3 regions of the Nitratireductor sp. L15S-10 genome follow, and region 1 is predicted to be linked to each of the others. Evidence: predicted binding sites of a transcription regulator. Region 1 holds the regulator's gene; each other region holds the start of a gene.
The links. Region 1 encodes LexA, which represses DNA repair genes until DNA is damaged. Its sites were predicted from a motif close to TGTTCNNNNTGTGTTCNG; they were not measured.
Positions count from the first base shown of each region.

Region 2: the regulator LexA is predicted to act here: its motif matches at 2,541-2,558, upstream of P2W41_RS01310 (YifB family Mg chelatase-like AAA ATPase).
Region 3: the regulator LexA is predicted to act here: its motif matches at 2,785-2,802, upstream of uvrA (excinuclease ABC subunit UvrA).

Region 1 covers NZ_CP120674.1:2,075,758-2,079,999, reverse strand. Annotated here, with positions in the region: gene gyrA (DNA gyrase subunit A) at 1-920, opposite strand, end outside; gene P2W41_RS09960 (MarC family protein) at 1,152-1,784, shown strand; gene lexA (transcriptional repressor LexA) at 1,883-2,602, shown strand; gene P2W41_RS09950 (NAD(P)H-hydrate dehydratase) at 2,711-4,216, opposite strand.
Region 2 covers NZ_CP120674.1:270,474-274,715, reverse strand. Annotated here, with positions in the region: gene P2W41_RS01320 (bifunctional diguanylate cyclase/phosphodiesterase) at 1-1,136, opposite strand, end outside; gene gshB (glutathione synthase) at 1,522-2,469, shown strand; gene P2W41_RS01310 (YifB family Mg chelatase-like AAA ATPase) at 2,719-4,242, shown strand, end outside.
Region 3 covers NZ_CP120674.1:2,189,323-2,193,564, reverse strand. Annotated here, with positions in the region: gene uvrA (excinuclease ABC subunit UvrA) at 1-2,541, opposite strand, end outside; gene P2W41_RS10500 (single-stranded DNA-binding protein) at 3,534-4,040, shown strand; gene P2W41_RS10495 (hypothetical protein) at 4,070-4,242, shown strand, end outside.

The DNA of each region.
Region 1 (4,242 bases):
CCCTGGCGGTCGCTCTCGTCACGGATATCGGAGATACCCTCGATGCGCTTGTCGCGCACCAGTTCAGCCATCTTCTCGATCATCGAGGCCTTGTTGACCTGATAGGGTATTTCCGAGATCACGATGGCTTCACGATCGTTGCGCGCCGGCTCGATGGCCACCTTGCCGCGCATCATGATGGAGCCGCGGCCGGTTTCATAGGCACTGCGGATTCCGGACCGTCCGAGGATAAGGCCCCCGGTGGGGAAATCCGGCCCCGGAATCAGCTCCTGCAGTTCAGGCAGACTGATCGCCGGATTGTCGATCATGGCCACGCAGCCATTGATGACTTCCGACAGATTGTGCGGCGGAATGTTGGTCGCCATGCCAACCGCGATGCCACCGGAACCATTGACCAGAAGGTTCGGATAACGGGCCGGAAGCACTTTGGGTTCACTGCCGGACCCGTCATAGGTGTCCTGGAAGTCGACCGTCTCCTTGTCGATATCCTCGAGAAGCTCGTGGGCGCCCTTTGTCAACCGGGACTCGGTATAGCGCATCGCCGCCGGCGGATCGCCATCGATGGAACCGAAATTGCCCTGACCGTCGATCAGTGGCAGGCGCATGGACCAATGCTGCGCCATGCGCACAAGCGCATCGTAGATCGCCGCATCTCCGTGAGGATGGTATTTACCCATCACATCGGCGACAGGACGTGCCGACTTCACATATTTGCGGTTCCAGTGATAGCCGCTTTCGTGCGAGGCGTAGAGAATGCGCCGGTGCACCGGTTTCAAACCGTCGCGCACATCCGGGAGTGCGCGGCTCACGATGACGCTCATCGCGTAATCGAGATAGGAGCGCTGCATCTCCTCGATGATGGAAATCGGCTCGATATCGTCGGGCTCGCCCGGTCCGGTCGGCGTTGTCTGGTCAGTCAAATCGGATCACACACAAAATAAGGAATCACTGACTTCTTATATATGAAACGCCATTGATTCTCCAATCGGAGCAGAGATTGGCGCAAAGGAAATCCAACGCAATTTCAGATGCATATGGCAGGTCTGTGAATGGAGGCACCGACAAATCGCCGCAGTCAGGCGCCTGGAGGTGGCAATCAGGGCTTTTCCGAACCCTCCTGGCTGGGCTAGACAGTCACAAGGGAGGACCCCATGTCAGGTTACGAGACCCTGTTCAACGCGTTCGTCACATTGCTCGTGACCGTGGACCCACCAGGTCTTGCGCCACTCTTTCTTGCGCTGACGGTCGGCATGAACCGTTCAGAGCGCAATCAGGTCGCCGTCCGCGCCGCAATCATCGGCTTCGCCGTTCTTGCGCTCTTCGGCGTGGCTGGCAGCGCCATACTTTCCGTTTTCGGCATCACACTTCCGGCGTTCCGCGTGGCCGGCGGTCTGCTTCTCTTCTTCATAGCGTTCGAGATGATTTTTGAACGCCGCCAGGAGCGCCACGAAAAAAGCGCCGAACGCGCCATCACCCGGGACATGATCCGAAATATTGCGGCATTTCCGCTGGCAATCCCCCTGATCGCCGGCCCCGGAGCGATTTCTGCCACCGTGCTTCTCTCCGGATCCTTCAGCGGCCTCACCGGAACCGCTACATTGCTGGCAATTCTTCTCACTACGATCGCCATTACCTACGCTGTGTTCACACTTGCAGAGCGCGTGGACCGCTTCCTCGGCGAGACAGGACGATCGATCCTGACAAGACTTCTGGGCGTGATACTTGCAGCTCTGGCCGTGCAGTTCGTCGCGGACGGCGCAAAGGCCCTGTTCCATGCGCCATAACGCAAGAAATCGAAAGAAAATGCCGGGAGTTGCGGAACACAACTGGAACATATAGAGTATGTTCTGGTTTTGTTTTTAACTGATTCTCGGTGGCTACCATGCTGACCCGCAAGCAGCACGAACTTCTCCTGTTCATTCATGAGCGCTTGAAGGAGACCGGAATTCCACCATCCTTCGACGAAATGAAGGAGGCGCTGGACCTTGCGTCCAAGTCGGGCATCCACCGGTTGATCACCGCCCTGGAGGAACGCGGCTTTATCCGCCGGCTTCCCAATCGGGCCCGTGCGCTCGAGGTGTTGCGCCTGCCCGATTCGATTGCGCCGGGCCTGAATGCCGGCGCACGCAGGTTTTCGCCGAGCGTCATTGAAGGCAGCCTCGGCAAAGCGCCACCATCCCAGCCCAAGCCGGCAGCCAGCAATGACGACTCGCTTGCCGGTGTCGTTTCGGTGCCGGTCATGGGGCGCATCGCTGCGGGTGTTCCGATCGATGCCATCCAGCACCAGACCCATTCCATCGCCGTCCCTCCGGACATGCTGAGCGGTGGCGACCACTATGCGCTGGAGGTCAAGGGCGATTCGATGATCGAGGCAGGCATCTTCGACGGCGACACCGTCATCATCCGCGAAACCCAGACTGCCAACCCCGGCGAGATCGTGGTTGCCCTTGTGGATCAGGAAGAAGCAACCCTGAAGCGCTTTCGGCGCAAGGGAGCGTCGATCGCCCTTGAGGCTGCCAATCCGGCATATGAAACACGGATATTCGGTCCTGACCGGGTGAAGGTTCAAGGGCGTCTGGTTGGCTTGATGCGCCGTTATTGACCTGCGGCGGAGAGGCATTTTTCCTCTCGCACATGGCTTCCTGAAACGTGAGTGTGGCCTGAAACTTGAATGTGGAAGGAAGCCCGGGGTGTTGCCGATGCCTGCAGGTCAGGACGGGTTTTCTCGAAACAGTTCCTGCAACACATTCGGCAGCGTTTCAGGCAGGTCTTCGGCGATCAGACCGCGCCCGAATGACCGACCGCATTCTGCGTGAATCCAGACGCCCGCGCATGCCGCTTCAAAAGCCGGCATCGCTTGAGCCATAAGGCTTGCGATTATTCCCGACAGTACATCGCCCGATCCGGCCGTTGCCAAGTGTGGCGTGGCGTTGACATTGATCGCCGCTCGCCCGTCGGGTGCCGCCACAATCGTATCAGGTCCCTTGAGCACAAGGGTCGCCCCGGATCGCACGGCCGCCTCCCGTGTTCGCTGCAGTTTCGAAGTTTCTGTTCCGTCGTGAAGATCGGGAAAAAGCCGGACGAATTCTCCCTCATGCGGGGTGAGAACAACCTTGCCGGCGGAAGCCCTGATCATGCCAAAAAACACATCCTGCATGCCGCCAAAGGCCGTGAGTGCGTCGGCATCGAAGACCAGTCCGCTTGCGTCATTCGCCTTGTCGAGAAGAGCGCGTGCGAAACTGCGCGTTCGTCCCCCTGTGCCGGCGCCTGGCCCGAGAACGGTCCCGGTGGGTCCCCGGTCGACAAAAAAGGCCCGCAACTCGCTTACGGTGTCGGCTTTGCGCAGCATGATCGACGTCAAATGCATCGCATGAACCGAAAGCGCGTTGGCGGGCGAAAGAACCGTTACGGCCCCTGCCCCTGTGCGCGCCGCTGCCCGCGCAGCAAGTCGCGCCGCCCCTGTCGAGGTGGCCCCGCCAGAAATCACGGCCACATGACCGCGCGAATATTTGTGAGCGCTGACGCGAAGTTTCGGCAAGGCTTCCCGCCACAAAGCAGGCTGGTTTTCCCAAAGTGCCTGACCAACAGTATCAAGCGCGCTGTCTGCAATGCCTATATCCGCAACAACGAGATCACCGCACATTTGCCGCCCCGGCACGAGCAGATGTCCGGGCTTTTTGCGAAAGAAGGTGACGGTCAGATCCGCCGACAAGGCCGCGCCAAGTGGCTTTCCTGTCAATCCGCAAACACCTGAGGGCAGATCGATGGCGACCACAGCAAGCCCGCTGCTGCTTACCTTTCCGATGATCCCGGCCTCCATTTCTTCCAGGGGACGCGTCAGACCTGCGCCGAACAACGCATCCACCACAAGCCACCCTCGACTGGCTTCGAAAGCCGCCAATGGCTCCGGTTTAACCGGACAATCCATAAGTGCGATCGCGGCATCGCTGCCCGAGGCCGGTTCGGCGTTGGCAAAAACGCGAACGCTCAGGCCTCGTTCTGTCAGGAGGCGCGCAACGACATAGCCGTCACCCCCATTGTTACCCGGGCCGCACAGGACGAGAAAGCCCTCCGCATCAGCATGACGAGCAAGGATTTCATCCACCACCGCCGCCCCCGCATTCTTCATGAGGCCATATCCGTCAAGCGCCCCCGCAGCGATCGCAGCGCGATCCACCCTGCGCATCTCTTCAGGCGTTAAAATCTCTAATTGCATCACATATTGCCGCTTTCTTCAGCGCA
Region 2 (4,242 bases), 1.8 Mb from region 1:
GACGGACGATCTTCCAGAATGGAAGAAACGAAGGCGCGGTCGATCTTCAGCTTGTCGAAGTGAAACTCGCGAAGCCGCCCGAGGCTCGACTGGCCGGTGCCGAAATCATCCAGCGAAACGCGGATGCCGACACGGCGCAGATCTTCCACGATGCGGCGGGCTGAAGCAGGGTCGTTCATCAGGCCGGTTTCGGTTATCTCGATCTCCAGACGACGCGGGTCGAAGCCCGTCCGTTCCAGGATGGAGAGGATCTGCAGGCCCGTATTGTGGTCCACGAGCTGTGATGGCGAGAGATTGAAGGACAAAAACAGGTCTTTCGGCCAATCGCGCGCGGCCTCGGTGGCCTTGCGAAGCACGAGCTGCGAAAGCTGGCCGATAATGCCGCGCTCTTCGGCAATGGGGATGAAAATGCCGGGGGAGACGGGGCCCAGATCACGGTCTGTCCATCGGGCCAGCGTCTCGAAGCCGACAGTGCGGCGCGTTTCAAGGTCGACAATCGGCTGGAAATGCGGCTCCACCTCTCCTGCGGCCACGGCGCGTCGCAGCGCCTGTTCGATATGGGTCACCCGCTTGGCGGCTTCCTCCATCTCGCGGGTGTAGACCACCACCGCCCCGCGCCCGGTGCGTTTTGCCTGATAGAGCGCGGTTTCGGCCTTGTTGAGCAGAACCTCGCTCGTTTCCTCTTCGGAGTAGTAGAGCGAACAACCGGCCGAAGCCGAGAGCCGCGCCGTGCGCTGACCCACATCATAGGGGGCGGAGAGAATCTCAATCAGAAGCCTTGTTTTCTCTCGGGCCGTCTCTTCGCTGAAGACGAGGGGAAACAGAAACGCGAATTCATCGGCGCCGATCCGCGTCACGGTGGAATTTCCATCCATCGCGGCCCGAAGCCGCATGGCTACCTGTTGCAGGATTTCATCGCCGGCAGCGCGACCGAAGAGGTCATTGATCGGTTTGAATCCGTCGAGGTCGAGAACACCGATGGCGAACGGGGCGGGATCGTCGGCGCGCTCTTCGATCAGTCGATCAATCTTGTCGAAGAACCGGCGCATGTTTCCAAGGCCCGTCAACGCATCGGTGAAGGCAAAATCGGACTGGTCCGCCGTTATCGTCCGTTCAGGTGCGGGCGCCGGCTGCATCGAAACTCCGTTGCTTTGGCGATTTTTTGATCACATGGGCCGAACCATGGACCTAAATTGTTTAGGAATCGTATCCAATACTCTGACAATACGCACGTGGTTTCTGCCAGTTCGGGCGCGACTTTGCATCTGGGCCGCTGCCCTGTCTTGACACATGCGTGCCTGCGCCGTCATCTGCTGGCGTTGGTGGATGGAGTTTGACGTCGAAAGCTGTTTGCACTCACCTTGAGATTGAATGTCAAATACATAAATTCCATCCGGGTCACGTCCCAGGAAACATAAAGCTGCCAGTGGCATCGTGTTTCCAATATTTGCTCTGGCGGCTCGGGCGGCCAGGATGCGAATGTTGAATGCGAACTGCCTGAGTCCCTCCGGAGTTTATTCCATGCCCCTCAAAATCGCGGTCCAGATGGACCATATTTCTACCGTTTCGATTGCCGGCGACACGAGCTTTGCGCTTGCGCTGGAAGCACAGGCGAGGGGCCATGCGCTCTGGCACTACACGCCGGACAGGCTGTCCATGGTCGACGGCAGGGTCATCGCCTGGGCGGAAACTCTGGAAGTGCGCGATATCAAGGGCGATCATTTCACGCTTGGCGAGCCAAAGCGGCTTGATCTTTCCGGGATGGACGTTGTTCTCCTGCGTCAGGATCCGCCCTTCGACATGAATTATATCACCACCACCCATATCCTCGACCGTATTCATCCCAGCACACTGGTCGTCAACGATCCGTCCTGGGTGCGCAACAGTCCCGAAAAGATCTTTGTCACCGAGTTCGCGGATCTGATGCCCGAAACGCTCATCACGCGGGACACGCGAGAGGTCGATGATTTTCGCAGGAAGCACGGCGACATCATCGTCAAGCCGCTTTATGGCAATGGTGGCGCTGGCATCTTTCATCTCAGGGAGGGTGACCGAAATCTCGCCTCGCTGTTGGAAATGTTCATGGGGGCGTTTCGCGAGCCCTTCATCGTGCAGCGTTATCTCAAAGAGGTGAGGGGTGGTGACAAGCGGATCATTCTCATCGAGGGCGAACCTGTTGGCGCCATCAACCGGGTTCCCGCCGAGCATGACTCCCGTTCAAATATGCATGTGGGTGGACGCGCCGAGCATGCGGAACTGACAGATCGTGAACGCGAAATTTGCGCGCGTATCGGGCCGTCCCTGCGTGAACGTGGCTTCACCCTCGTCGGTATTGATGTCATCGGCGACTGGCTGACGGAAATCAACGTGACGTCGCCGACGGGCATACGCGAAGTGAAGCGTTTCGGCGGCGCCGACATTGCTGCGCTGTTTTGGGACGCGGTCGAGGCACGCCGGGCCGGCGAATGACAGCCGGATGACGAATGGATTGTTCCGCGGGTACAACCATTCGCAACCGGAAAACAGCCATGGCGTTTCCTTGTTCCTGAAATGTTCTTGATCTGGGTGCCGCAAGCTGCTTCAATGTGGTTGTGAGGCGATCAAATTTCTTGTCCTGGGTGTATCCCGGGGCTGAGCATGTGGTCGCCCGGTGGCATTTTCGAGCGTCTTGCGTGTGTTTTTTGCCCGCAAAGCGCTCCGGGGACTTGGGGGAAACGCATGGTTTCGCATGTCTGCACGGTGGCCTTTCAGGGGGTGGAGGCCGTTCCTGTCGACGTGCAGGTCATGATCGCGCCCGGCAAGATGGGGATGCAGATTGTCGGGCTTGCCGACAAGGCGGTGGCGGAAAGCCGGGAGCGGGTGCAGGCAGCACTTCATGCATCCGGCTTGTCGATGCCTCCCAGGAAGGTGACGATCAATCTCGCGCCCGCCGACTTGCCGAAGGAAGGAAGTCATTATGATCTCCCCATCGCTCTCGGTTTGATGGCGGCGCTTGGCGCTGTCCCGTCGGACGCACTGTCGGGTTATGTCGTCCTCGGTGAGTTGTCGCTCGACGGCACAATTGCTGCGGTCAATGGTGTTTTGCCGGCGGCCATTGGCGCAAACGCCATGGAGCGCGGATTGATCTGTCCTCATGCCTGTGGGGCCGAGGCTGCCTGGGCGGGCGCGGACATCGACATTCTCGCGCCGCGCAGCCTGATTGCGCTTGCAAATCACTTCCGTGGCACCCAGGTCATGAGCCGGCCTGAACCGGCACTCTATCCCGCGCCGGTCTCGATGCCTGACCTTGCCGATATCCGTGGGCAGGAAGCGGCCAAGCGGACGCTCGAGGTGGCGGCCGCTGGCGGGCACAATCTCCTGATGATCGGGCCTCCCGGGGCAGGCAAGTCCATGCTGGCGCAGCGCTTGCCTTCCATTCTGCCTCCGCTCTCGCCGCGCGAGCTTCTGGAGGTTTCGATGATCGCCTCCATCGCCGGGGAACTGGCGGATGGAAAACTGTCCGACCGGCGTCCCTTCCGCGCACCCCATCATTCAGCCTCGATGGCTGCGATCGTGGGCGGCGGGCTGAAGGCGCGGCCGGGGGAAGCTTCGCTGTCTCATCACGGCGTCCTGTTTCTCGATGAATTGCCGGAGTTTTCACCGCAGGTACTTGATTCCCTGCGTCAGCCTCTGGAGACGGCCGAATGCGTGATCGCCCGTGCCAATCACCGGGTCAGCTACCCGGCGCGCATCCAGCTTGTCGCTGCCATGAACCCGTGTCGCTGCGGCATGGCGGGGGAGCCCGGCCATCGTTGCCGGCGCGGGCCGCGCTGCGTGGCAGATTATCAGGCGCGCATTTCAGGTCCGCTGCTCGACCGCATCGATCTTCGCATCGATGTTCCGGCGGTTTCTGCCGGGGATCTCATCGGCGGGGGCGGGCGGGCCGAAACGAGCGCCACGGTGGCCGATCGTGTCGCCTTTGCCCGGCAAAAGCAGCAGGCACGCTATACGGCGCATGGCCTGCCGGCGTGGACCACGAATGCATCCTGTTCCGCGGCACTCATCGAAGACGTCGTTTCTCTCGATGCCGATTGCACGGCCCTGATCCGTCAGGCGAGCGAGAAACTTGGCTTCTCTGCCCGCGCCTATCATCGCGTGCTCAAGGTTGCGCGCACGCTGGCGGATCTCGACGGTGCCGATGCTGTTGCGAGACCCCATATCGCCGAAGCGATTTCCTATCGCATGGCCGGGCAGGCAAGGGCG
Region 3 (4,242 bases), 110 kb from region 1:
CTGCCCGATATGGATATAGCCGAGGCCGACACGGGCCAGGGTGACCAGCTTGTCGCGAACGGCGGGCACGGCTGCGAAAAATTCCACCCCTTCGTCCACCGTCATTTCCAGCACGTCGGCAATAGACTTGCCCTTGAAGGTCACTTCCAGTGTTTCGCGATTGTAGCGCTTGCCGTGGCAGACATCGCAGGTCACGTAAACATCCGGCAGAAAGTGCATCTCGATCTTGATCACGCCGTCACCCTGGCAGGCCTCGCAGCGACCGCCCTTGACGTTGAACGAAAAGCGTCCGGGCTGGTAGCCACGCGCCTTTGCTTCGGGCAGGCCCGCAAACCAGTCACGGATTGGCGTGAACGCACCGGTATAGGTCGCCGGGTTGGAGCGCGGGGTCCGTCCGATCGGCGACTGATCGATGTCGATCACCTTGTCGAGATGTTCCAGGCCTTCGATCCTGTCGTGTTCGGCGGGCTGTTCCCGTGACCCCATGATCCGCCGAGACGCGGCTTTGAAAACCGTCTCGATGAGAAGTGTCGACTTGCCGCCGCCCGAAACGCCGGTGACGCAGGCAAACGTGCCGAGCGGCACTTCCGCCGTCACGTCCTTCAAATTGTTTCCACGCGCCCCCACCACGCGGATACGCCGCTTCTTGGGGATTTCCCGGCGCTGCTCGGGCATCTTGATCCCCATCGCACCCGTCAGATACTTGCCGGTGACGGAGGCCGGGTTGGCCATGATGTCGCGCGGGGTTCCTTCGGCGATGATCTGTCCGCCATGAACGCCGGCCGCCGGTCCGATGTCGACCACGTGGTCCGCCGTCAGAATTGCGTCCTCGTCATGCTCGACCACGATCACCGTGTTGCCGAGGTCACGCAAATGCCTGAGTGTTGCCAGAAGCCGGTCATTGTCGCGCTGATGCAGGCCGATGGACGGTTCGTCAAGGACGTAGAGAACCCCCGTCAGACCCGAGCCGATCTGCGAGGCAAGCCGGATGCGCTGGCTCTCGCCGCCTGACAGCGTGCCCGAATTGCGCGACAGCGTCAGATAGTCGAGCCCCACATCGTTGAGAAAGCGCAGCCGCTCGCGGATTTCCTTCAGGATACGAACCGCGATTTCGTTCTGCTTGTCGTTGAGACGTTTTGGCAGGTCTTCAAACCAGGCACCCGCTTTGCGGATCGACATTTCTGTGACCTGACCGATATGCAGGCCGTCGATTTTCACGGCCAGCGCCTCGGGTTTCAGGCGGTGGCCGCCACAGGCCGGGCAGGGGTGGGCCGACATGTAGCGCTCGATCTCCTCGCGCATCCAGGCCGATTCCGTCTCCTTCCAGCGACGCTGGAGATTGACCACCACACCCTCAAACGGCTTCGTGGTGCGGTAGCTGCGCAGGCCGTCATCATAATCGAAAACGATCTTCTTCGACCCCGTGCCGTTCAGGATCGCATCCTGTCCCTCAGCCGGCAGGTCGCGCCAGCGGTCGCCGACCTTGAAGCCATATTCACGGCCAAGCGCCTCCAGCGTCTGCAAATAATAGGGCGAGGTCGATTTTGCCCAGGGCGCGATCGCGCCTTCGCGCAGGATCGCATTGTCGTCCGGAACCACCAGGTTCGGATCGATGGCGCGCTGGCTGCCGAGCCCGTCGCAGGTGGGGCAGGCGCCCGCCGGATTGTTGAACGAAAACAGACGCGGCTCGATCTCCGGGATCGTGAAACCTGATACGGGACAGGCGAACTTTTCCGAAAAGACGACCCGCTCATGCGTCTCGTTCTTTGACTTGTTCGCCCCACCGCCCCTGGCCGTTGCCTCGTCGGAAAGCGGCTTGTCGGCAAACTCGGCAATTGCCAGTCCTTCGGCAAGCTTCAGACAGGTCTCAAGCGAGTCGGCAAGGCGTGTCGCCAGGTCATCGCGTACCACGACGCGGTCAACCACCACGTCGATGTCATGCTTGTATTTCTTGTCGAGCGCCGGCACCTCGGCAATTTCGTAGAACGTGCCGTCCACCTTGACGCGTTGAAACCCCTTCTTCTGGAGCTCGGCCATTTCCTTGCGATATTCGCCTTTGCGCCCGCGCACGATGGGGGCGAGAATATAAAGCCGCGTGCCTTCCTCAAGCGCCATCACCCGGTCGACCATCTGGCTGACCGTCTGGCTTTCGATGGGCAGGCCGGTTGCCGGTGAATAGGGCACGCCCACCCGCGCGAAAAGCAGGCGCATATAGTCATAGATCTCCGTCACCGTACCAACGGTGGAGCGGGGGTTCTTCGACGTTGTCTTCTGTTCGATGGAAATCGCTGGTGAAAGCCCGTCGATCTGATCGACATCCGGCTTCTGCATCATTTCCAGGAACTGACGCGCATAGGCCGAAAGGCTCTCCACATAGCGCCGCTGGCCCTCGGCATAGATCGTATCGAAGGCGAGCGACGACTTTCCCGAACCCGAAAGGCCCGTCATGACGATCAGCTTCTCGCGCGGCAGGTCGAGATCGACATTCTTCAGATTGTGCTCACGCGCGCCGCGGATGGTAATGAATTTGTGTTCTGGCATGCCCCGTCGCTGCCTGTTTTGAGAAACTGGATCGGCCGGCCGCATGCCGGTCTGTGCATCATGTAGGAAGCGGCATGCAAATGTCGACATCCGGGCCAGAATGACATCGTGCCGACAGCGCTCCGCCGCGCGCGTCCGAGCCGCTCTCCGAAATGCTCCCCAATATGCTCAGAAGCATGCTCAAGACGCAGACAAACACGCATCTTCCCTTTAACACGCGTCGCCCGGCCCACCGCAAGCAAAAAGAACAAAAAACGAACGCTCTCCTGACAATTCTGACAGATCTGCGTCTGGCGTTACACAGATCACATTTCAGGGCGCTGCAGGGCATCTGCTTGACCACAGGAGCCTGAAGGCGCAGTATATTTTAGTCAGCGCTCGCGGTTTGAGTGCTCCGCGGAGATGCCGGTGGGCATATCTGCAAGCATGGGCCGCTTGAGCGGGCTGATGCCGAGCAATTGGCGAAACGCGAAGAAGGAGGAAGGCATGACTCCACCTGACCGATCCACCGGGCTTCGCCTCGGTCGCGAAGCCACAGCCGGCTGATCGGTTCGCGACACATTCGCCGCCTGGCGCGGAAAAATGTGTTTCGATACCGGTCCATGGCGAATGGCGTTTCTGGAGAACGCAATCGTCGGCAGGCACGACAACGCTGGCGGCTGGCTGCCCCCCGAAAACTGAATCTATCTGAAGACAGGGGGTGTGATACTTCCCTGCCTTATGACACCGGTAAACCATTCCCGGTATGGAGGGTCTGAAGACCCGGAGCCCCGTGCGACCAACAGGCGGCGGGGCTTTCTCCATGAGATCGTTCCCTTTATCTAGGATCCAGTTCCACTGAACAGGCGGCATTGACGCTGTCGCATGAATGTGAACATAATAGGAACAAATGAGCTGTGGACGAGAGGCGGGGCACTGCAGGCGGGGAGCGCGCGGCAGACCGGCTTGCGATAAAGTGCGCGGCAGATTTCGGACAAGCGTGGAGAAGCGTTATGGCGGGCAGCGTCAACAAGGTCATTCTGGTGGGAAATCTGGGTGCTGATCCCGAGATCCGCCGGCTCAATTCCGGCGATCCGGTGGTCAATATGCGCATTGCGACCTCCGAAACGTGGCGCGATCGCCAGTCGGGTGAGCGCCGCGAGCGCACCGAATGGCACAATGTCGTGATCTTCAACGACAACCTCGCCAAGGTGGCCGAGCAATATCTGAAAAAGGGCGCGAAGGTTTATATCGAGGGCCAGCTTCAGACGCGTAAATGGACTGACCAGAATGGTCAGGAACGCTACACGACTGAAGTTGTGTTGCAGAAATTCCGCGGCGAGTTGCAGATGCTCGACACGCGTGGACAGGGTGGCGACAATCAGGTCGGCTATAGCGGCGGCGGCAGCCGCGGTTCTGATTTCGGCCAGTCAGGCCCGGCCGATAGCAGCGGTGGCGGCGGTGGCGGTGGCGGCGGTGGCGGCTACTCACAGAACCTGGACGACGAAATCCCGTTCTGATCGGATACTTTGATATGTGGAGACCCGGCATGGCCAGCCCGCACCATGGAGCCAGACATGGTTTTCGGGCGGGCGGTGCCGGCTCCTTTATGTTCGCGCTTATGTTCGCATCGACAGCGTTCGCTGGTGAAGCGGACGTCGTAAATGTCAACGTCCTCGCCGAATCAGCCGGAACCTATAGTTTTGAGGTTACCGTCGTGCA